Regions from separate parts of the Agrobacterium sp. LEGMi-208b genome, predicted to be linked through region 1. Evidence: riboswitches for the same ligand, from Rfam matches in the RefSeq annotation. Region 1 holds a riboswitch; each other region holds the start of a gene.

What was found. A riboswitch is a leader RNA that binds a small molecule or an ion and turns the genes downstream of it on or off. The one in region 1 is predicted to bind thiamine pyrophosphate.
Region 2: linked by a shared signal. The riboswitch ahead of thiC (phosphomethylpyrimidine synthase ThiC) and the one ahead of AC5YUO_RS16145 (ABC transporter permease) in region 1 are both predicted to bind thiamine pyrophosphate.
Region 3: linked by a shared signal. The riboswitch ahead of thiB (thiamine ABC transporter substrate binding subunit) and the one ahead of AC5YUO_RS16145 (ABC transporter permease) in region 1 are both predicted to bind thiamine pyrophosphate.

Annotation. Positions count from the first base shown of each region.
Region 1 is NZ_CM183446.1:297,318-304,723, reverse strand. Features, by position in the region: gene thiD (bifunctional hydroxymethylpyrimidine kinase/phosphomethylpyrimidine kinase) at 128-925, opposite strand; gene thiE (thiamine phosphate synthase) at 922-1,584, opposite strand; gene AC5YUO_RS16155 (hydroxyethylthiazole kinase) at 1,571-2,311, opposite strand; gene AC5YUO_RS16150 (ABC transporter substrate-binding protein) at 2,308-3,258, opposite strand; gene AC5YUO_RS16145 (ABC transporter permease) at 3,255-4,040, opposite strand; TPP riboswitch at 4,166-4,268, opposite strand; gene AC5YUO_RS16140 (TadE/TadG family type IV pilus assembly protein) at 4,454-5,779, shown strand; gene AC5YUO_RS16135 (pilus assembly protein TadG-related protein) at 5,965-7,254, shown strand; gene AC5YUO_RS16130 (alpha-glucosidase) at 7,272-7,406, opposite strand, start outside.
Region 2 is NZ_CM183445.1:1,915,394-1,922,799, forward strand. Features, by position in the region: gene AC5YUO_RS09300 (beta-mannosidase) at 1-809, opposite strand, end outside; gene AC5YUO_RS09305 (DUF1839 family protein) at 806-1,789, opposite strand; gene AC5YUO_RS09310 (amino acid--[acyl-carrier-protein] ligase) at 1,796-2,704, opposite strand; gene AC5YUO_RS09315 (acyl-CoA dehydrogenase family protein) at 2,709-3,890, opposite strand; gene AC5YUO_RS09320 (acyl carrier protein) at 3,890-4,141, opposite strand; TPP riboswitch at 4,324-4,435, shown strand; gene thiC (phosphomethylpyrimidine synthase ThiC) at 4,531-6,354, shown strand; gene thiO (glycine oxidase ThiO) at 6,356-7,360, shown strand; gene thiS (sulfur carrier protein ThiS) at 7,329-7,406, shown strand, end outside.
Region 3 is NZ_CM183445.1:1,758,096-1,765,501, forward strand. Features, by position in the region: gene AC5YUO_RS08600 (thiamine diphosphokinase) at 1-581, shown strand, start outside; gene AC5YUO_RS08605 (ABC-F family ATP-binding cassette domain-containing protein) at 586-2,412, shown strand; gene AC5YUO_RS08610 (VOC family protein) at 2,511-2,903, shown strand; TPP riboswitch at 2,949-3,059, shown strand; gene thiB (thiamine ABC transporter substrate binding subunit) at 3,098-4,111, shown strand; gene thiP (thiamine/thiamine pyrophosphate ABC transporter permease ThiP) at 4,131-5,756, shown strand; gene AC5YUO_RS08625 (thiamine ABC transporter ATP-binding protein) at 5,753-6,469, shown strand; gene AC5YUO_RS08630 (M48 family metalloprotease) at 6,777-7,406, shown strand, end outside.

The DNA.
Region 1 (7,406 bases):
CCATTTCGCCACAGATGTTATGGCTTACAGAATATGGAGAGCAGGCCGCTTGTCGATCTCCCCCCTTGAGGGGGAGATGTCCGGCAGGACAGAGGGGGGTAAAGCCCCAAACTCTGCCCTCTCATCGCTACCCCCACCATCGATAAAAATGATGCACCGGTCCCCGCCCATGTCCAACGGCAAGTTCCCGCCCGGCATCGAGCGCTCCGTTCAGATAATCCTTCGCAAGACCAACCGCCTCCCGCAACTCACTACCCCTTGCAAGATGGGCCGTAATTGCCGCAGCCAGCGTGCAGCCGGTGCCGTGGTCGTTCTTCGTTTCCACCCTCGGCGCGGAAAGCGTCCGCATGGCGCCGTCCGCAAACAGATAATCCGTGCTCTCAGATCCATCGCCATGGCCGCCCTTGATGAGCACCGCTTTCGCGCCCGCCTTCAGGATCGCCTCGGCCTGACGGGCGATCTCCGTCTCCGTCTCCGCAATCGGCGTACCGGTCAGCAGCGCCGCTTCCGGCAGGTTCGGCGTGACGATGGTGGCGAGCGGCAGCAAGTCGCGCCGCAATGTCTCGATGGCATCCTCATGCAGCAGCCTGTCACCTGACGTCGCCACCATGACCGGATCGAGCACCACCGGCTGCGGTTGCTGCCGAAGCCGTTCCGCGATGGCGGCGATGGTTTCGATCCGCGATACCATGCCGATTTTCACCGAATTGACGGCAAGATCGGAAAAGACGGCGTCCATCTGCGCGACGATGGTGGCGACCGAAATATCCTCCACAGCTGTCACGCCTTTGGTGTTTTGGGCGGTGATGGCGGTGATGACGCTGGCGGCATAGGCGCCGAGCGCGGAAAAGGTCTTGATGTCGGCCTGGATACCCGCGCCGCCGCCGCTGTCGGAGCCGGCAATGGTCAATGCAATTGATGTCATGGTTGTCTCGCTTTCAGCGTGGCGTCAATTGCGGCGCGGAAGTCCTTGGTTGCGCTGGCAATATCGGCCGCGCGGAAAATGGCCGAAATGACCGCGACACCATCCGCACCCGCCTCGATGACGGACGGTACACGCGCAAGATCGATACCGGCGATGGCGCCCACCGGCATATCCGGCCGCCATTCCCTCAACAGGGCGCGCAGCGTCGAAAAACCGTCGATACCGACCGGCCTGTCCGGGTTGACCTTGGAAACGGTTTCGAACACGCCGCCGATGCAGGCGTAGTCCGCGGGCATCGAGGCCGCGCGTTCCGCATCGGCGCGGTTCTTGACGGTGAGGCCGATGATCGCCTTTTCGCCGAGAATGCGCCTTGCGGTCTTGGCATCCATGTCGTCAGCGCCGAGATGTACCCCGTCCGCGCCCGAGGCGAGCGCCACATCCACCCGGTCGTTGATGACCAAAGGCACGCCGGTGCCGGTGATGGCTTCGTGAATGGCGCGGGCGTTTTCGATCATCGCCCGCGTCGAGCCGTGCTTGTCGCGATATTGCAGAATGGTGGCGCCGTTGAGTGCGGCGGCCAGAGCCAGCTCCGGCAGCGACGCGACGTCGCCAAGGCTCGCATCGACCAGCGCGTTGAGGCGGTAATCAACCTTGTTCATGCTCTATCCTCGCGTGATTTGTGATGTCCTCACCGGAAATTTCGGAAAGCGCATCCAGAAACGCCGGTTCGAAGGTGCCGGGGCCGCTGGCGTGTTTCGCGGCGAGTTCGGCGGAAACGCCGGTGACGGCAAGGGCGGAGGCCGCCGCCGTCAGCGCGTCTTTTTCCACCGCCATGAAGGCGGCGATGACGCCGCCAGAAAGGCAACCTGTTCCTGTCACCTTCGCCATCCACGGATGGCCGTTGAATATCCTGACGCTGCGGGTCTTGTCGCTTAGATGATCCACAGGCCCGGTCTCGATCCTCACCACACCAGGCACATCACCGATCAGGCTCATTTCGGCGTGATTGCCGCGCACGATCGTCGGGGAAAGTGCGATGAGTTCGCGCGCGAATGCCAGCCTTGATGGTGAATAATCGCAATGCACGGGATCGACGATCCACGGCTTGCCGGATGCATTGGCGATCTCTATCGCCAGCCGGATGACCTTGCGCCGCTCGGCATCCAGTGTGCCGAGATTGACGGTCAGCGCATCGGCCTTGGCAACGAAGCTCTCGATTTCCTCGAGCGAGGTGGTCATGGAAGGAATTCCGCCGACGACGGTGATGCCGTCGGCCGTGAATTTCTGCACCACGGTGTTCATCAGGCAATGCACGCGCGGGCGTGCCTGCCTGACTTTTTCAAGAAGTTCGGCGGCCTTTGCCGCGGTCGGACTATTGCCGGTCATGGCTGTTGCAGCTCCACGGCGATGTCGTCTGCTGCCGGCGCCTGCTTGATCAATTGCATCTCCTGCATGAAAGCGCCGAAACGGGTGTAGCGGGTGCGGTCGAGCGCCGCCGGGCGCTTGGCGAAACGCGGCAGTGTGTCGAAGAAGGCCTGCTTGTTCAGCGCATCGTCGAGGTTCGGATAAGCCTTGATGAAAAGCTGCCAGGCTTCCTGCGGGTGGTTGGTGATGAAGATCGCAGCCTGCTCCACGGCGGAGAGAAAACGTGGCAGGCGGCTGTCCTTTACGAGATCGCGATGGGTGACGAAGATCAGCTCGTCATAGGCCGGCACGCCGTGCTCCTCCGGGAAGAAGGAGCGGCCCTCATGCCCCTCGAGCTTCATCTGCGTCAGTTCGAAATTACGGAAACCGCCCAGCGTGGCATCCACCTTGCCGGCGATCAGCGACGGCGAGAGCGAAAAATTGACGTTGATCAGCTCGACATCATCCTTCGTCAGACCCTCTTTTTCCAGCATGCGCTTCAACATCGCATCCTCGAAACCGGAAACGGAAAAACCGACCTTCTTGCCCTTCAGGTCTTTCAGGCTCTTGATCGGTCCGTCGGCCAGAACGGTGACGGTGTTGAGCGGGGTCTCGACCAGCGTGCCGAAACGCACCAGCGGCAGGCCGGCATCGTGATCGAGATAAAGGTTCGGCTGGTAATGCACGCCGATATCGGCCTGTTTTGCCGAAACGAGGCGCGGTACGGCGGAGGGGTCTGCGGGCGGAACCAGTTCCACCTCCAGCCCGGCATCGGCGAAGAGGCCACGTTCCCTGGCGATCACCATCGGCGCGTGATCGGGGTTCACGAACCATTCGAGCAGGACGGTAAGCTTGTCGGCCGCCTGTGACGGCATGGGTGCGAGGACGCTAACAGCCGCGACGACGAGGGAGAGAAGAGTTCGTTTCATGGTGCCGAAAGTCTCCGTAAATATCTGAAAGGAATGGTATGTTCTGTTTCTTTGGCCCAGGGGGCGAGATTGGCTGTCGCCCGGTCGACGACAAGCCGCAGCAGCACTGCCATCACGGCGAGAATGGCCATGGCGGCGAACATGGTGTCGGTCTGCATGCGGGCATTGGACTGGACCATGACGAACCCGAGCCCTGCGGATGCGCCCACCCATTCGCCGATGACGGCGCCGAGCGGGGCGAGCGGCGCCGCCACCCGCAAGCCCGAGATCAGCGAGGGCAGCGCCAGCGGTACACGCAGCCGGGTGAGGATCTGCCAGTGGCTCGCCGCAGTCAGCGAGGCGGCGTCGAGTATGGCGCGATCCGTGCGGTTGAGGCCGTCGGTGAAAGAGGAGGCAACGGGGAAGAAGATGATGATCGCCGTCATGACCACTTTTGAAGCCATGCCGAAACCGAACCAGAGGACGAGGATGGGGGCCAGCACGAAGACCGGAAAAGCCTGCAACACCAGAACCATGGGCCAGACAAGGCGGCCGAGGCGCGGGATGGCGGCAATCGTGAAAGCGACGACAATGCCGGCGGTGATACCTGTGGCGAGCCCGAGCGCCATTTCTCCGAGTGTTACCAGCGCTTGCCCGAAAAGGAAGCCGGGCTGGCGCAGGAAAGCGCCGGCGACATCGACGGGCGATGGCAGGATATAGCGGGGCGGTGCGAACAGCCACGTGCCGGCCTGCCAGAGAAGGAGCAGAAGACCGACACCGTTCAGCGCATGGGTGGCACGCATGAGCCGGACCTCAGACGCAAACGCACCGCGTGCGAAGGGTGGAAGGTTTCAGCATCATCATTGGTCTCCAGATGTGACAATCACGGAGATCAGGCGAAGCGGAGAAGAGAAAGGGTAGCGCCTCCAAGGCGCGACAGTTCCGTTCCTACGCCGGCATGACCCGGATCAGGTTCAAGGGTCCGGCTCGTCGCCATCTCAGCACCGTCAGGTGCTCCCCTCGGAAGAGCTTGTTTTGTAGGTCAAGTTTTAAAAATGTCAACGGCCTCTGCCGACTGGTCATGCGTTGTCTATATATTACTTAAATATAGTTATTAGGTATATCGAATTTATCGACAATTAGTTATATGTATAAACTATATCGCAAGATCATCCGAGTAAATGTCGTCCGCAGCCAAAGAAGGTCGGGGACGAAATTGAAAAGCATCTGGCGGGACAAGTCTGGAAACTTTGCCATTCTCAGCGCTCTGTTGATGATACCGATCATCGGATCCGCCGGTGTTGCGCTTGATGTCGTGCGAGGCATGAGCGTGAAATCCGATCTTCAGATGGCAGCGGACTCTGCGGCTCTGGCCGTGGTTGCGGAAAGTTCGGCCAGTGCTCAGGCCGCAAGGCGAATGGCAAGCGATGGCGTCATTTCGGTCGGCAAGGAAGAGGCGGAGGCTTTTTTTCACAGCAACCAGCGAGGAAACCCGGAATATCGCCTATTGGCGCTCGATGTACAGGTGAAGAAGAATGGCACTGTGATCGAATCGTCAGTGAGTTTTACAGCTTCGCTTAATACGACGCTCTCCAGGGTATTGGGAAAGAATTTCCTTACTGTTTCCGGCAGTGCAACTGCCAAATATGAAACGGAAACCTATACCGATTTCTATTTGCTGCTCGATAACTCGCCTTCCATGGGCGTCGGCGCAACGCCCGCCGATGTGGCAACAATGAAAAAGGCGATCGGATGCGCTTTCGCCTGCCATCTCTCATTGGCAGACGGTTCGTCCGATCCCAACAGCACCTATTTCCGGCTCAGAAATAAAGACCCGAAGGCCAAGGGTTACATCAACGCGACGACGCGCATTGATGTGGTCGCAAAGGCGACCGCGAGCTTGATGGACACGGCTGAGGACACGCGCAAAAAAAGAGATCAGTATCGCATTGCTGTTTACACTTTCGGAAAGACGGCAGACGATGCCTTTCCCGATAAAGACCTCCAGGAGGTGGTGTCGCGCACGTCGGATTTGCAGGCGGCCAAGAAGAAGGTCGGCGAAATTGAACTGATGTCAGTTCCCGGCCATGGATACAATCTCGATCAGCACACCAATTTTGATCGCGCGCTGACGAAGATCACAGCAAAAATGGGAGAATCGGGGAATGGCGCCAGTTCTGCTACCCCTGAGAAAATCGTATTCTTTGTGTCGGATGGTGTGGCCGATAGCCAAAAGCCCAAGAAATGTACAAAGCCAGTAATCTGGAATGGGCGATGTCAGGAACCCGTGGACACCAAGCTGTGCGACGACCTCAAAAAACAAGGTTTCCGTATCGCCGTGCTTTACACCACCTATCTGCCGCTTCCCGGCAATCAGCACTACGATAAATGGATCGCCCCGTTCCAGTCGGAAATCGGCACGCGCATGCAGCAATGCGCCTCCCCGGGCCTGTTCTTCGAAGTCAGCCCCTCGCAGGGTATCAGCGAAGCGATGTCGGCGCTGTTCAAGAAGGCGATCAGCACGCCGCGCCTGACGAGTTGAAGCTTGTGCCCGAAAGCGGTTCAAAGCGCTGTCCATGCCTGCCGCTGGCGTGACGGAAAACATTTTTCGATCGGAATATTAGTTATTCTGGAAATTAGATTTATCGAAAATTAGTTATCCATTGAAACTGACTTTCAACAGTATTTGGCTAAGTCTCGTCTCCGGCAGGGTTCCGGGGGGCGAATTTGAAGAATATCTGGCAGGACAAATCAGGGAATTTCGGCATTCTCAGTGCCTTGTTGATGGTGCCGCTGATTGGCGTCGCTGGCGTGGCGCTTGATGTGACGCATGGCATGGCGATCAAATCGGACCTGCAGATGGCAGCGGATGCTGCGGCGCTTGCGGTCGTTGCCGATACGTCGGCGAGTGTTCACAAGGCGAAGGAAATGTCGGGAGATGGCGAAGTTACGCTTGGCGGTGATGAAGCCTCCGCCTTCTTCGACGCTAACAAGCGGGCCAATTCCGACTACAAGCTCCTGTCTCTCAACGTGTCGGTGATCAAGCGCGGCAACGCCATCGAATCCTCCGTCGACTTCAAGGCATCGGTCGCAACGACGCTATCGCAGATCCTCGGAAAAGACCTCATCACCGTTTCGGGCAGGGCGACGGCCAAATACGAGACGGAGACCTTCAGCGACTTCTATGTCCTGCTCGATAACACCCCTTCGATGGGTGTCGGCGCCACGCCGACCGATGTTGCCACCATGGTTGCAAATACGAGCGACAAATGCGCTTTCGCCTGTCACATCGTCAAAGACGGGGTGGTGGATACGAACAGCTATTATTACAAGGCAAAGAAGCTCGGAGTGACGACGCGCATCAATGTGGTTGCGCAGGCCACGGCGAGCCTGATGGATACCGCGAAGTCCACGCGGAAAAGCAGCAATCAATATCGTATGGCGGTCTATACCTTCGGGGAGAAGGCGGAAGATACGAAGCTGCTCGAAGTCGTTCCCCTGACATCGGATCTCGCCACCGCGAAGAAAAAAGCGGGTGAAGTTGACCTGATGTCCATTCCCTATCAGGGCTATAACAACGACCAGCAGACCGATTTCGACCGGGCGCTGACCCAGATTGGCGACAGGATCGGCTCTTCGGGCACGGGTGCGAGTTCTGCAAGCCCGGAGAAGATCATCTTCTTCGTTTCAGATGGTGTCGGCGATAGCTACAAGCCTTCCAGCTGCACCAAAAAAACGACCAGCGGCCGCTGTCAGGAGCCGATCGACCTCAAATATTGCACGAAGCTCAAGGAAAAGGGTTTCCGGATCGCCGTGCTCTACACCACCTATCTGCCGCTGCCGACCAACGACTGGTACAATAGCTGGATCAAGCCGTTTCAGCCGGAAATCGGCGCACGCATGCAGCAATGCGCGTCGCCGGGACTGTTCTTCGAAGTCAGCCCGTCCCAGGGTATCAGCGACGCGATGACCGCCCTTTTCAAGAAGGCCATCACATCACCCCGCCTGACGGGGTGATGCCAAGGACCAAGCCTTCAGCCGATGGTGCGAAGCTTTTCGAACAGCTGATGATGGCTGCTATCGGCACGATAGAACACCGCAGGCTCGCCGAGCGGCGCTTCGACGGTGATATCCCTGCCGCCGTCATGATGCGTGCCGCTCCACAGATG
Region 2 (7,406 bases), on a different replicon from region 1:
TCCAGTTCCAGAACTACGGCGTGCAGCGCCGGTCTGCCATGGGTGTGAGGCCACCATGTTTCGACATCGGGTATGCGGAGTTCGCCGGAAAACTTGCCATTCTCAACCTTGGAAAGATCGGCGCTGTAACCCGCGCAGCTCAACCGTACCGACGTTACAGGCCGGTTGGTTTCCAGCGCGATGCCGATTGTCCCCGTCCCTGCCTCGTCCAGTGAAGATCGGAGCGTGCACAGCACCCCGTCCTGCCTTATCAGGCTGATGGGGCGCCATGGGCCGGCGGCGTGGATTTCCGGGCACCAGCCGGGCATATAGCCGAGTGCGGTGGTGCGGATCAGCCGCAACCCCTGTGTATTCATCATCTGCGGCCGCCAGCGGGCGCGGGGGCCGGTTTTTTCAAGTCTTGGCGCAAGCGCCCGGAAGCAGATCGAAAGCTCGTCCGCGCCTGTGAGTTCGACGGGCACTTCCAGCCTTTCGAACATGCTCTGGCTGGCGGCGATCAGCTCGCCGTTGAAGAAGATTTCCGCAATGGTGGAAAGACCATCGAAGCGCAGGGTGGCACGCTCACTGGCATCGGAAATCATCGTCAGCCGGTACCATGCATCCCTGTCATTGAGGGGCGCCGGGGCAAGGCGGTCGAATTTTCCGGCGTTTTCCAGCGCCTGCGCCACGGTGCCGGGAACGGAGACGTGGAAGCTTTCGAGCGATGCCGGAATATCGGACGGCGTCTCACAGGCACCGGCGGGCGTCAGCGTCAGCGTCCAGCCTTCACTCAGCAATTCCTCGCTTTCGCCGGGAAGGTAGATCCTCACGCGGCCTCGCTGGCATCAGTGAGTTTGGTCGCAAGCGCTTTCATCACGCCATCCCACGCATCCGCTGCTGGATCGAGCACGGTGGCCAGCGCATCAAATTTGCGGCGGGTAACGGCGCGGGCGAGCTGGAACTGAACGGTTTTGGCAACCTCGGAAATCCTGAGCGCCTGGTCTCTTGCTTCAGAGAAACCGTCCGCGTCCAGCCATTCGAAATGGCTTGCCGCCAGTTCGAAATTCGCGCCGAGCTGGCGCAGCGTGTTGAAGGCATATTTATGGAAGAAGCCAAAGGGCCTGTCGGCGACCTTTTCCACCTGTGCCGGAAAAACGCTGGCAAAAGCACGGACCGGGTTGGCGGAGGGCCGCCGCGAAAAATGAAATTTCAGCAGCCGTTCGGCCGTCTTGCGAATATGTGTGGGTGAGGAATTATCGTCCGCGAATTTTGCAAATTCGGTGTAGGGCAGGAAAGGCGGGTCGGTCTCGGCCAGGTGATGCTGGAACAGCCCGTCGAAATCCTCGCCGGAGAGATGGAAGAAGCCGGCATTGTGGAAATAATCGAGTTCCCGCTTTTCGAGATCGAGCCGGTTGATGGCGATGGTGGTCTTGCCGTGTTCCTTCCGGTATCCCACCCCATGGGTGTCGGGCATATAGAAGCTGTCCATCTCGATCAGGCAGATGCGGCCGCGCTCGAGCTGTGCCTCGATATGGTTTTCCACCTTATCGAAGATCGCAAGTTCGGTGGCGCGAACGCCATAAAGTGCTTCGAGATCTTCCAGCGGCACCTTGAAGAAGGTGAACTGGTCACCTTCGAAATCCTGCGTGAGCGTGAAACCGAACATGGCTTCCGGTGGCAATCCTTTCGAGGCCAGTACCTCGATCCACAAATCGATGTAGCAATTGGTCTCCGGCCACATTCTTTCAGAGGAATGAAGCGGATGCTGCACATAGTTTTGGGGATCGAGACCCGGAAAAATCTGCCGCATGGATAATCAGCCCCAGAGGGTTTCCACGACCTTTGCAGGCCATTTTTTCACGTCGAGACCGTGATGGGCAAACAATGCGAGTGCGATGCGCTCGAGGCCAAAACCGACGCAGGCGGTGTGGGCGACATCGCCATTCGCAAGATTGAGGCCCCATTTCTGGCCAAAGGCATCCTGATGGTAATTGAAGCTCATGCAGGCCGTCGGGCTGGTCGCTGACGTGACCGGGATCAAGAGCTCGAATTTCAGGTTCTGGTCGCGCTGGTTGTTGGCGAGCATCTTGCCGGCGCGGCCGAAGAAGGGATCGTTGGCGATATCGATGGTGACGTCGAGCCCGACTGCTTTCATCATCTCCACACCGCGATCCATCCAGGTCTGGCGGAATTCGGTGACGTCGGACTCGGTGCCCATGCAGACATATTCGCGCATGCGGAAAAGCTGCTGGCGGGCCGGATCCTTGGAAGGCTCATGGCGGAAGCAATAGGACTGGATGTCATAAAGACCGCCGCCGGCAGGAAGGGCGCCACGCTTGGCAATCGTCGGGTAAAGCGGATAGCAGGCCGCCGGCGTCAGCACGATGTCGGTGGCTTTCTGGTCCTTGGTCCAGTCGCCGCCCTCATCCATGGTCTTCAGCAGGCTGACATGGTCGAGTTCGCAGCCGCAGAAGGAATGGACAGTGCCGGCGAGCTGCGGGAAGCTCTTCATGTAACCGCTCTTTTCGAAATAGGCACGGTTGATGCCGGGCGGAAAGCGGATCGCTTCGGCGCCATCGGCGCCACCGGTGCGGTCGATCAGCCGCTCGAATGCGGCAATCACATCCTCGAACTGGCCGCTGCGTCCATAAAGACCGTCCACACCCGTTTCAATCAGCAGGCCTTCTTCGAACAGTCGATCGAGAAACGATGTTTGCATGTCCATGGTCTTATCCCAAGAGGCTGGTGTCCTGCTTGTGAACCAGCAGGAGATTGGCAGAATTGCCGAGAATACGGTCGTTGGAAATCATCAGCCGGGCGGAATGCGCGTCGCGCAGGTGCCGGCCGAGGCTATAGGGCGTACCGTTCTTGTAGCCCATGATGCCGCAGACCAGCATGGCATGATCGATGATCTCAAGAATGGTTTCCGAAGAGCAGATCTTCACATTGTTCATGGCAACGGCAAAGGCCATCGACATCAGTTTTTCGGGATCACTCTTGGTATCCTCGTAAGCCTTGATGCCGGCGATGATGTTGGATTTGACCACCTGCAGCTTGGTGGAAACCTCGGCAAGGCGGATCGCGCCCGGAGGGGCGGTGCCGGGTGATTTGCGGGCCGCGGCCCTGACGAAGGATTGCGCACGCAGCACCGCGTCGGAGGCAATACCGTACCAGACGGCGCTCCACAGGAGATGCGAGCTTGCAAGCATGGATTGCGCGGCGATTTCCGCGAAAGGTTTCGGGAAAATCTGTACCGCCGGCGCTTCGCCGCGGAACAGGAAGCCATCCGAACAGGTGCCACGCATGCCGAGCGTATCCCAGACATGGGTCTTCTCGAGCGTATACTGGTTTTTCAGGAATACGGTCATCACCTGATCGGCGGGCGCGGCATCCTTGTGGGCGCGCGAGGTGATGAGGATCGCATCGGCATTGCTGCCATAGGAAATGACGGTGGCATCCTTTTCCAGCCGGCAGTTATCGCCTTCGACTTCGATCGCGCAGATGGAGTTGCGCAGATTGCCGCCGATGCCGCCTTCGGTGGTGGCGGAGCCGAGCAGAAGCTGTTCGCCGGCAACGCGGCGCATGAAGCCCGGATGCCAGCTGCTCTCCACGCCGTGCTCCACCAGGCTGGACAGCTTGATGTGGTGCATGGCGAAAATCATCGCGGTTGCCGAACAGGCCTGGCCGAGCCGGGCGCAGATGTCGGCGATCTCCTGAACGGAGGCGCCTTCGCCGCCGAGCGAGGAGGGCACCTGAATGCCGAGCAGACGTTCCTGCCGCAAGGCATCGACGGCTTCCTGCGGGAAGCGGCCGGTGACATCCACCTCATCCGCATGCTTTGCGGCAATGATCGCGACACGGCCCGCGCGCGCGGACAGCGTTTCATCCTGCGGCGCCACGGTCACGTTCATCAGGCTGCCTCTTTACCATCCAGAATGAGCTTAACGGTGTCTTCAATCGCCCTGATGCTCGCAAAGGACTTGCGGTTCAGCAGATTGTCCGGGAATTCGATATCGAAAGCTTCTTCAATACCCAGCATCAATTGCACCGACGCAAAGGAAGACAGGCCCGCTGCATAAAGATCGGCTTCATCTGCAATCGTATCGACAGGGGTGGGAAGCTGGCCGAATTTTGCCAGTATTTCACGAATAGTCGCATTCATTCCGACGTATCTCCAATGAAATCAACACTAGGAAGGTTTGTGCTTATCGTTATGCCGCAAACGATAATATTCACCTAAACCGTTAGGTTAATTACAACTAACGGCAGCATGCGCCATTCCCGCACCTTTGCCAAGCGTTGATGAGCGGCCTTGACAAAAGCCGGGTGGTGTCTTTTGCTGTGGCCATTCACCAGGGGTGTCCCGTCAAGGGGCTGAGATTCTGCTTTCATGCGCAGTGACCCGTTGAACCTGATCCAGTTCATACTGGCGTAGGGACGGTGCAAAGACCTGATGTCGGGCGGGCGCATGGCGCCGCGTATCGGCACTTCGGTATTTTCCATCATTCCGGCTCGAACTGGGTCTCCACAGTCAAACTTTGGAGCCTCAAGATGAATATCGCTGCCAAGACTATCCCGCTGTCGGTTACCACCGGACCGCATGCCGCCTCCACGAAAATCCATAAACCGGGAATCCTTCATCCGCATATTCGCGTGCCGATGCGCGAGATCGCGGTGCACCCGACGGCGGGCGAACCGCCGGTGACGGTCTATGATTCCTCCGGCCCCTATACCGATCCGACCCATCCCGTTCTGATTGAAAAGGGTCTGCCGCGACTGCGTCACGACTGGGTCGTGGCGCGCGGCGATGTCGAGGCTTATGAGGGCCGGCACGTCAAACCGGAGGATAACGGCTTTGCCACCGGCGAGCGGCTGACGCCGGAATTTGGCGTGCGCCACCAGCCGCTTAAAGCGACGGCGGGCAAGGCGGTGACGCAGCTTGCCTATGCGCGGGCGGGCATCATCACGCCGGAAATGGAATTCATCGCCATCCGCGAAAATCTCGGACGCGAGGCCGCGAAGGAAAAGCTTGCGCGTGACGGCGAGAGTTTCGGCGCGCATATCCCTGATTATGTCACGGCGGAATTCGTGCGTCAGGAAGTGGCCTCGGGTCGCGCCATCATTCCCGCCAACATCAACCACCCGGAACTTGAGCCGATGATCATCGGCCGCAATTTTCTGGTCAAGATCAACGCCAATATCGGCAATTCCGCCGTCACCTCCTCCATGGCGGAAGAGGTGGAGAAGATGGTCTGGGCGATCCGCTGGGGTGCCGATACCGTCATGGACCTTTCGACCGGGCGCAACATTCACAATATCCGCGAATGGATCATCCGCAATTCGCCGGTGCCGATCGGCACGGTGCCGCTTTATCAGGCGCTGGAGAAGGTGAACGGCATTGCCGAGGATCTCAACTGGGACGTGTTCCGCGATACGCTGATTGAGCAGGCGGAACAGGGCGTCGACTATTTCACCATTCATGCCGGTGTGCGGCTGCATTATATTCCGCTCACCGTCAACCGCGTCACCGGCATCGTCTCGCGCGGCGGGTCGATCATGGCCAAGTGGTGTCTGCATCACCACAAGGAAAGTTTCCTCTATGAGCATTTCGAGGAGATTTGCGATATCTGCCGCGCTTATGACGTCTCCTTCTCGCTGGGTGACGGCCTCAGGCCCGGCTCGATTGCCGACGCCAATGATGCGGCGCAGTTCGCCGAGCTGGAGACGCTGGGCGAGTTGACGCAAATCGCCTGGGCAAAAGATTGCCAGGTGATGATCGAAGGCCCCGGCCATGTGCCGATGCACAAGATCAAGGAGAATATGGACAAGCAGCTGAAGACCTGCGGCGAGGCGCCCTTCTACACGCTTGGGCCGCTCACGACAGATATCGCGCCCGGTTACGACCATATCACCTCAGGCATCGGGGCGGCGATGATCGGCTGGTTCGGTACGGCGATGCTCTGCTACGTCACGCCGAAGGAACATCTTGGCCTGCCGGATCGTAACGACGTGAAGGTTGGCGTTATCACCTACAAGATCGCCGCTCATGCCGCCGATCTTGCCAAGGGCCATCCGGCTGCGCAGGTGCGGGACGATGCGCTGTCGCGCGCAAGGTTCGAGTTCCGCTGGGAAGACCAGTTCAACCTGTCGCTCGACCCGGATACGGCGCGTTCCTTCCACGACGAGACCTTGCCGAAGGAGGCGCACAAGGTCGCGCATTTCTGCTCCATGTGCGGGCCGAAATTCTGCTCGATGCGGATTTCCCACGATATCCGCGCCGAGGCGCAGAAGGAGGGGCTGGAGGCCATGGCCGCACGCTTCAAGGAAGGCGGCGAGCTTTACATGCCGCTTTCGACGTCCGCGAGTGCCGAATAACATGCGTGTTCTCATCAAGGGAACGGGGGTCGCCGGCCTGACGGCGGCCTTCGAACTGGCGGGGAACGACATTAGCGTCGAGGTTTGCGAGCGCAATGCCGAACCCTCTCGCGGCGCATCGTGGTATGCGGGTGGCATGCTGGCGCCCTGGTGCGAGCGCGAAAATGCGGAAGCGGCGGTTCTGACGCTCGGCCAGGCGGCGCTCGACTGGTGGGATGCAGCGGTCCCCGGTCTTGTGGTCCGCAACGGCACGCTGGTCGTCGCACCCGCCCGTGACAAGGCGGAGCTATCCCGTTTCGCCTCGCGGACCAGCGGGTATCGCTGGGTGGATGAGGGCGAAATCGCCGGTCTGGAGCCCGATCTTGCCGGTCGCTTCAGGTCCGGACTTTATTTCTCGGACGAAGGGCATCTCGATCCGCGCCTCGCGCTGCAATCGCTATATGAGCGGCTTTGCCTCATGGGTGTGCGGTTCCACATGGGTACTCCGCTGGACGAACAGCCGTTCGACCGGGTCGTGGATTGCACCGGGCCTGCGGCGGTGGGAACGATTTCCAGCCTTCGCGGTGTGCGGGGGGAGATGCTCTATCTCGGCACGCGGGAGGTTTCTCTTTCTCGTCCCGTCCGGCTGCTGCATCCGCGCATTCCGCTTTACATCGTGCCGCGCGAGCCCGGTCGTTTCATGGTGGGCGCAACGATGATCGAAACCGAGGATGCGGGCGCCATTTCCGCCCGCTCGATGATGGAATTCCTGAATGCCGCCTATGCCGTGCATCCGGCCTTTGCGGAGGCGGAAATCATCGAGACCGGCACGGGGGTGCGTCCCGCCTATCCAGATAATCTGCCTGATGTCACGCAGGATGGCAGGACCATTTTCATCAACGGCGCGCACCGGCACGGTTTTCTGCTGTCGCCGGCGATGGCGCGGCAGGCGGCTGAAATCGTCTGCCAAACACTCTCTAAAAAGGAAAAGGATCATGAAACTTCTGGTGAATGGCGACGAGCTTGATCTCGCCGCCGAGACGCTGGCCGGCCTGCTCGCCAGCCTCGAATAC
Region 3 (7,406 bases), on a different replicon from region 1:
CGGACAGCCGTGTGATTGCTGCCGACGGCGGCATGCGCCACGCCGGACCGCTTGGCCTTGCGCCGGAGCTGTGGGTCGGGGATTTCGATTCCGCCAGCAAGGAGCTGCTCAATGCCTGGCCCCATGTGGCGCGGCAGCCATATCCGGCTGCGAAGGCGGTAACCGATGGCGAGATCGCGGTATCGGAAGCTCTCTCCCGTGGCGCGCATTCGCTGGTGCTCGTCGGTGCGCTTGGGGGTGCGAGAAGCGACCATGCGCTTCAGCACCTTCTTTACGCGGTGGCGCTTGCCGAACGGGGTATCGACGTTACGCTGACATCGGGTGAAGAAGAGGCCCGGCCGTTGCTTGCCGGTTCGCTCGATATCGATCTGCCGCCCGCTTCGCTGTTTTCCGTTGCCGGACTAACCGCCCTTGCGGGGCTCGATATCGGCAATGTGCGTTATCCGCTGACGGATTTCGCGCTTGCTTTCGGTTCGTCCCGCACTATTTCCAATGTCGCGAATGGCGGCCCCGTGCATTTCTCGCTGAAAAGCGGAAAAGCCATCGTGCTCGCCCGCCCCTATGATCTGACCGGAGCCTGACGCCTTGGCACCCCCAATTTTGAAACTCGATGACATCAAGCTGACCTTCGGCGTGACCCCGCTGCTCGATGGCGCCAATCTCCAGGTGGAACCGGGCGACCGCATCTGCCTCGTCGGGCGCAACGGTTCGGGCAAGTCGACGCTGATGAAGATCGCTGCGGGTCTCGTCGAGGCGCAGTCGGGCGAGGTTTTCCGGCATCCGGCCGCCACCATCCGTTATCTGGAGCAGGCGCCGGATTTTGCCGGTTACGACACCGTTCAGGCCTATGCCGAAGCGGGGCTCGGACCCGGTGACGATCCCTATCGCGTCACCTATCTTCTCGAGCATCTTGGCCTCACCGGGCAGGAGCACCCTGCAAGCCTTTCCGGCGGTGAGGCGCGACGTGCGGCCCTTGCCCGCGTGATGGCGCCGGAACCCGATATCCTGATGCTGGACGAACCGACCAACCATCTCGATCTGCCGACCATCGAATGGCTTGAAAGCGAGTTGCAGCAGACGCGCAGTGCCCTGGTGTTGATCTCGCATGACCGCCGTTTTCTGGAGAAGGTTTCGACTTCGACCGTCTGGCTCGACCGTGGCCAGTCCCGTCGTCTCAATCGCGGTTTCGCCCATTTCGAGGAATGGCGCGACAAGGTGCTGGAAGAGGAAGAGCTGGAGCAGCACAAGCTCGGCAAGGCCATCGAGCGCGAAGAACACTGGATGCGCTACGGCGTGACCGCAAGGCGCAAGCGCAATATGCGTCGCGTCGGCGAGCTTCAGGCGATGCGTGCCGAATATCGCGGCCACAAGGGACCGCAGGGCACGGTGCAGGCGACCGTCACCGAAGGGCGCGAATCCGGCAAGCTGGTCATCGAGGCCGAGGCCATCACCAAGGCTTACGGCGAGCGGGTGATCGTCGCGCCGTTTTCGCTGCGCGTCCATCGCGGCGATTGCATCGGTTTCGTCGGTCCGAACGGCGCCGGTAAAACGACGCTTCTGAAGATGCTCACCGGTCAATTGGAGCCCGATAGCGGCACGGTGAAGCTCGGCACCAATCTGGAGATCGCGACGCTCGACCAGAAGCGCGAAGATCTCAATCCCAACGATACGCTGGCGCATTATCTGACTGATGGCCGGGGTGAAAACCTGCTGGTCAATGGCGAACTGAAGCATGTTACCGGCTATATGAAGGATTTCCTGTTCCAGCCGGAACAGGCCCGCACGCCGATCCGCAACCTTTCCGGCGGCGAGCGCGCGCGTCTCATTCTGGCGCGCATTCTGGCGCGGCCGACCAATCTTCTGATCCTTGACGAGCCGACCAACGATCTCGATATCGAAACGCTCGATCTTTTGCAGGAAATCGTCGCGGGCTTTTCCGGCACCGTCATTCTCGTCAGCCACGACCGCGATTTTCTCGACCGCACCGTCACTTCCACCATCGCGCCCGTCAATCCGGACGAGCCGGATGGTCGATGGATTGAATATGCCGGTGGTTATTCGGACATGATGGCGCAGCGCAAGGGTGCTGCGGAAGAAAAACGCAAGGCGGAAAAACAGGAAAAGGCGAAGGCCGCACCTTCGGCCTCCCCATCGCAGGATCCTTCAAAGGCCAAGGGCAAGCTTTCCTTCAAGCAGAAATTCGCGCTCGAAAATCTGCCTAAGGAGATGGAAAAGGCGCAAAGCGAAATCGCAAAACGCGAGCAGCGCATGGCCGACCCTGAGCTTTTCACCAAGGACCCGAATGCCTTCAACACGCTGGCGCAGGAAATGTCGAAGCTGCGCGACAAGCTGGAGGCCATGGAAGAAGAATGGCTGGAACTGGAGATGTTGCGCGAGGAACTGGAGGGCTGAAGGCAATCGGGCTCTCGTTTGACCGGTCCTGCTTCGGCCTTTGACAGAAAAGCGGAATTGCCGTTCTATGCCGGCGTTCGTTTGGAGGAGTTGTGAAAATGCGCATGATTTTCGTCAATCTGCCGGTCAAGAATATCGAGACATCAAGGAACTTCTTCACGGCTCTCGGTTTCAGCTTCAACCCGGAATATTCGGATGACCGCACGCTCTGCATGATCGTTGAGGAAAACATCTTCGTGATGCTTCTCCAGGAGGGGCGGTTCCGTGATTTCATCAACGGCGATATTGCCGACGCGACGCGCACCACCGAAGTTCTGACCTGTCTTTCTGCGGGAAGCCGCGAGGAAATCGACCGGATGATCGCCACCGCGCTTGCCTCCGGCGGTAGCGGCTGGAAGCCCGTTCAGGACCATGGTTTCATGTATGCCGGCAGCTTTCAGGATCCCGATGGGCATGTCTGGGAACTGGTGCATATGACGGAGCAGGGCTGACCTCGGCCATCTTGCCAATCAGGGACGGCGGGACTACACCATCATCTTGATCTAACGGGGTGTCTTTTGTGCTTGGACGCAAAAGGCTGAGAGGCTTGCCAACCCGAAGAACCTGATCCGGTTCATACCGGCGGAGGGATTAGACGGCTTTAACGCAGGCGGCTATTTCCCTATCGATTTTTGAGGAGATACCCGTGCGCCGTCGTCTTTTCCTGAATTCCCTCGTTGCCGCTTCGCTGTTTCTGCCCGGTCTTGCCGTCGCACAGGACAGGCAGGAACTGACCGTCTACACCTATGAAAGCTTCGTTTCCGAATGGGGTCCCGGTCCCAAGGTGAAGGAGGCCTTCGAGAAGGTTTGTAATTGCACGGTCAATTTCGTCGGCGTGGCCGATGGTGTGGCGCTACTCAATCGCCTGAAGCTTGAAGGGGCGGGGTCCAAGGCGGATGTCGTCGTCGGTCTCGACACCAATCTTGTCGCGGAAGCAAAACAGACCGGTCTATTCGATGCCAGCGGCATCGATGCATCGGCGGCCAAGGTGCCGGGCGGATACAAGGACGATGTTTTCGTTCCCTATGATTACGGTCATTTCGCCGTCATCTACGACACGCAGACGGTGAAGAATCCGCCGACGAGCCTTAAGGACCTCGTTGAAGGCGACGCCGCGCAGAAGATCGCCATTCAGGACCCGCGCACCTCCACGCCGGGTCTGGGCCTGCTGCTGTGGGTGAAATCGGTTTATGGCGACAAGGCGCCGGAAGCCTGGGAAAAGCTCAGGAAGCGTATTCTCACCGTTACGCCGGGCTGGTCGGAATCCTATGGCCTTTTCACCAAGGGGGAGGTGCCGATGGTGCTCTCCTACACCACCTCGCCCGCCTATCACATGGTCGCGGAAAAGACGGATCGTTATCAGGCCGCCGCCTTTTCCGAAGGGCATTACATCCAGATCGAGGTTTCCGGTCTCCTTAAAAATGCACCGCATAAGGAACTGGCAAAGCAATTCCTCGCTTTCACGCTGACATCGGGTTTTCAGGATGCCATTCCGGAAAACAACTGGATGATGCCGGTTGCGGCAACCTCGAAGCCCTTGCCGGAGGCGTTTTCCAAACTCGTCGTGCCGCAGAAGACTTTCCTGATGGATCCGGAAGAGGTGGCGAAGAACCGCAAGGCATGGATCGATGAATGGCTTGCCGCCATGAGCATGAATTGAGGAAGAGGCACACCCGCGCATGATGCTGCGTCGTGATTACCGGCGGTCGATCATTTTCGGAACGGCGGCTTTTGCCGCCGTTTTCCTGTTCATGGCGCTCGCCGTTGCAGCTCTCCTGTCCTTTGATGCCGGTGCGTCCGCGGCCGGTATAATGGATGCCTATACGCTGCGCATCCTGCGCTTCACGCTTTATCAGGCAACGCTTTCCACTGTTCTTTCTATTGTCCTCGGCCTGCCAGTGGCGCTGGCGCTTGGCCGGCGACGCGTATTTCCGGGAAGGATCTGGATCATCAGGCTGATGGCGGTGCCGATGGGTCTGCCTGTCATCGTCGGCGCCTTCGGCATCATCACCATCTGGGGCAGGCAGGGTGTTTTGAATACGGCCCTGGTTTTTGCCGGGGCGAATGAGCCTTTCAGCATTTATGGCCTTTCCGGCATCCTCATCGCCCATGTGTTTTTCAATCTGCCGCTTTCGGTCCGGTTGATGCTCGCCGGGCTGGAGCGTATTCCGGGTGAATATTGGCGCATGGCGGCGAGCCTCGGCATGGGGCCGGTTTCGATTTTCCGTTTTATCGAATGGCCGGCAGTCGCGCGTCTCGTTCCCGGCATTGCCGGGCTTGTTTTCATGCTGTGCGCTACCAGCTTCACGCTCGTTCTTTTGTTGGGTGGCGGGCCGGCGGCCACGACGCTGGAGGTCGCGATCTATCAGGCGCTGCGGTTCGATTTCGATCCGCAGCGGGCGATTGCGCTTTCGGTTCTGCAGATTGCCCTCACCGCAATCCTGCTCGGACTTCTCGCTTTTTTACCGTCGCCCGAAGCGGAAATTCCGTCGCTCGGTCGTTCCCATCACCGTTTTGATGGCAAGGGCATTGGCGCCCGCCTCTGGGATGGCGCGGCAATCGTTTTCGTAATTCTGCTGATCGGCCTGCCGCTTGTCGCCATAGCCGTCTCGGGCTTGAGGGCCGATCTGCCGCGTCTTTTGTCCGCGCCGATTTTCCTGCGCGCGGCGGCGACCAGTCTTGCAATCGCCCTTCTCTCCGCAGCCCTTGTCGTGCTCTGCTGCATGGCGATCATCGGCGCACGGCAGGAGATAGGCTCCAGACGGCAGGCGGGGAAACCACTGCGCTTCCTCTCCGCTCTGCTTGGGGCAGGGTCTTCGCTGGTGCTTTTGGTGCCGCCTGTGGTGTTGGGAAGCGGGTGGTTCCTTCTATTGCGGGTCTTCGGCGATGTCAGCTTCTATGCGCCCGTCCTCGTGGCGCTTATCAATATGCTGATGGCTTTGCCGCTTTCCATGCGGGTTCTGGAGCCGGCTTTCACCAGTCATTTTTTGCGCACCGGCCGGCTTTCCGCCAGTCTGGGGCTTCAGGGCTTGACGCGATTGCGGTTCGCCGATCTACCGGTTCTGTGGCGGCCGCTGGCCATGGCGTTTTCCTTTGCCATGGCCCTGTCTCTTGGCGATTTAGGCGCGGTTGCCCTGTTCGGGTCGGAAAATTTCGTCACCTTGCCATGGCTGGTTTATAGCAATATGGGCAGCTATCGCACCAATGACGCCGCCGGTTATGCCTTCCTTCTCGGCATCATCTGCCTGCTGCTTGCCGCAGGCGGCGTTTCACGGCAATCCCAACCAGCAAGGGCGAGCATATGACAGGCGATGATTTTGCCGTTGAGCTGGACAAGGTCAGGCTGCGGCTTGGAACACAGGATTTCGACCTCGATTGCACATTCCCACAAAGCCGGATAACCGCCGTCGTCGGCGCGTCCGGTTCGGGCAAGTCGACGCTTCTCAACCTCGTCGCCGGTTTCGAGGCGCCGGATTCCGGCCGCGTCATGATCGGCGGACAGGACGTGACTGCGCTCGATCCTTCGGAAAGACCGGTCTCATCGATCTTTCAGGACAATAATCTTTTTGCGCATCTCGATATTTTCACCAATGTCGCTCTGGGTGTCAGCCCCGGGCTGAAATTGCGGGTGGAAGACCGGGAACGGATCGAGAAGGCCCTCGTTCGTGTCGGGCTTGCGGGTTTCGACAAGCGCTTGCCAGGCACGCTTTCCGGCGGAGAAAGGCAGAGGGCGGCGCTGGCGCGCGCGCTGGTCAGGAAAAAACCGGTCATGCTGCTCGATGAGCCTTTTGCGGCACTCGATCCGGGATTGCGGGCGGGTATGACGTCCCTGCTTCTCGACTTGCATGGAGAAACAAAAAACACGGTGATTATTGTCACGCATCACCCCGACGACATAAAAAAGCTGGCGCAGCAGGTGGTTTTTCTTGAACGCGGCCGTGTTGTCTATACCGGCCCGACCGCAGATTTCTTCGCCACACAAAATGTGAAGGCGGTGGACAGTTTTCTGAACGGGTGATCGCCTTATTTTCGACGTGTGCCGCTGGCAATCGCTTTAGATGACTTCAATGGCGCTAATTTGCACTTGCCAGTTTCAAGTTGTTGCCCGAGAAAAGATGGGAATTATTGCGTTCTTCAGGAATAATCCGGACTTGATGGATCGTTTTTACCGTTTTGGCATTCATCGCCCGTTGGGGCGAATCTGTTATTCTGGTCTGCAATTAACGGATGATCAGGAACGTTAGGGGCAGGCATAGAGAATGAGAAATAGCATGACTGCACAGTGGAGGCTCTTCTCCCGTTCAGGCCTTCGCCGTTCGGGCAGGATGGCTGCCGCCTGTTCCGTGCTGACCGCGTCTGCGGTGTTCCTGTCGTCGTGCCAGTCTCTCTTCAGCCCGGCCTACCAGTCCACCCTGCGCCCGTCGGATAATCCGCAGACCGTGGAAGAGGTGCAGAAGAATGATCCCCGTGCCCAGATGGGTGCGCGCGAGCATCCGCGCATCGTGGCGAGTTATGGCGGTGAATATCGTGACGCCAAGACGGAGCGGCTTGTCGCGCGTATCGCCGGCGCTCTGACGGCCGTTTCGGAAAACCCGCAGCAATCCTATCGCATCACTATCCTCAACTCGCCGGCCATCAACGCCTTTGCGCTGCCGGGCGGATATCTTTACGTGACGCGCGGACTGCTGGCACTTGCCAACGATGCTTCGGAAGTGGCCGCCGTGCTTTCACATGAGATGGGCCATGTCACCGCCAATCACGGCATCGAACGCCAGCGCCGGGAAGAGGCGGAGGTAATTGCCAGCCGCGTGGTTGCCGAAGTGCTGTCCAGCGATCTTGCCGGCAAGCAGGCGCTCGCGCGCGGCAAGCTGCGGCTCGCGGCCTTTTCACGCCAGCAGGAATTGCAGGCGGATGTGATCGGCGTGCGGATGCTGGGCGAGGCCGGTTACGATCCC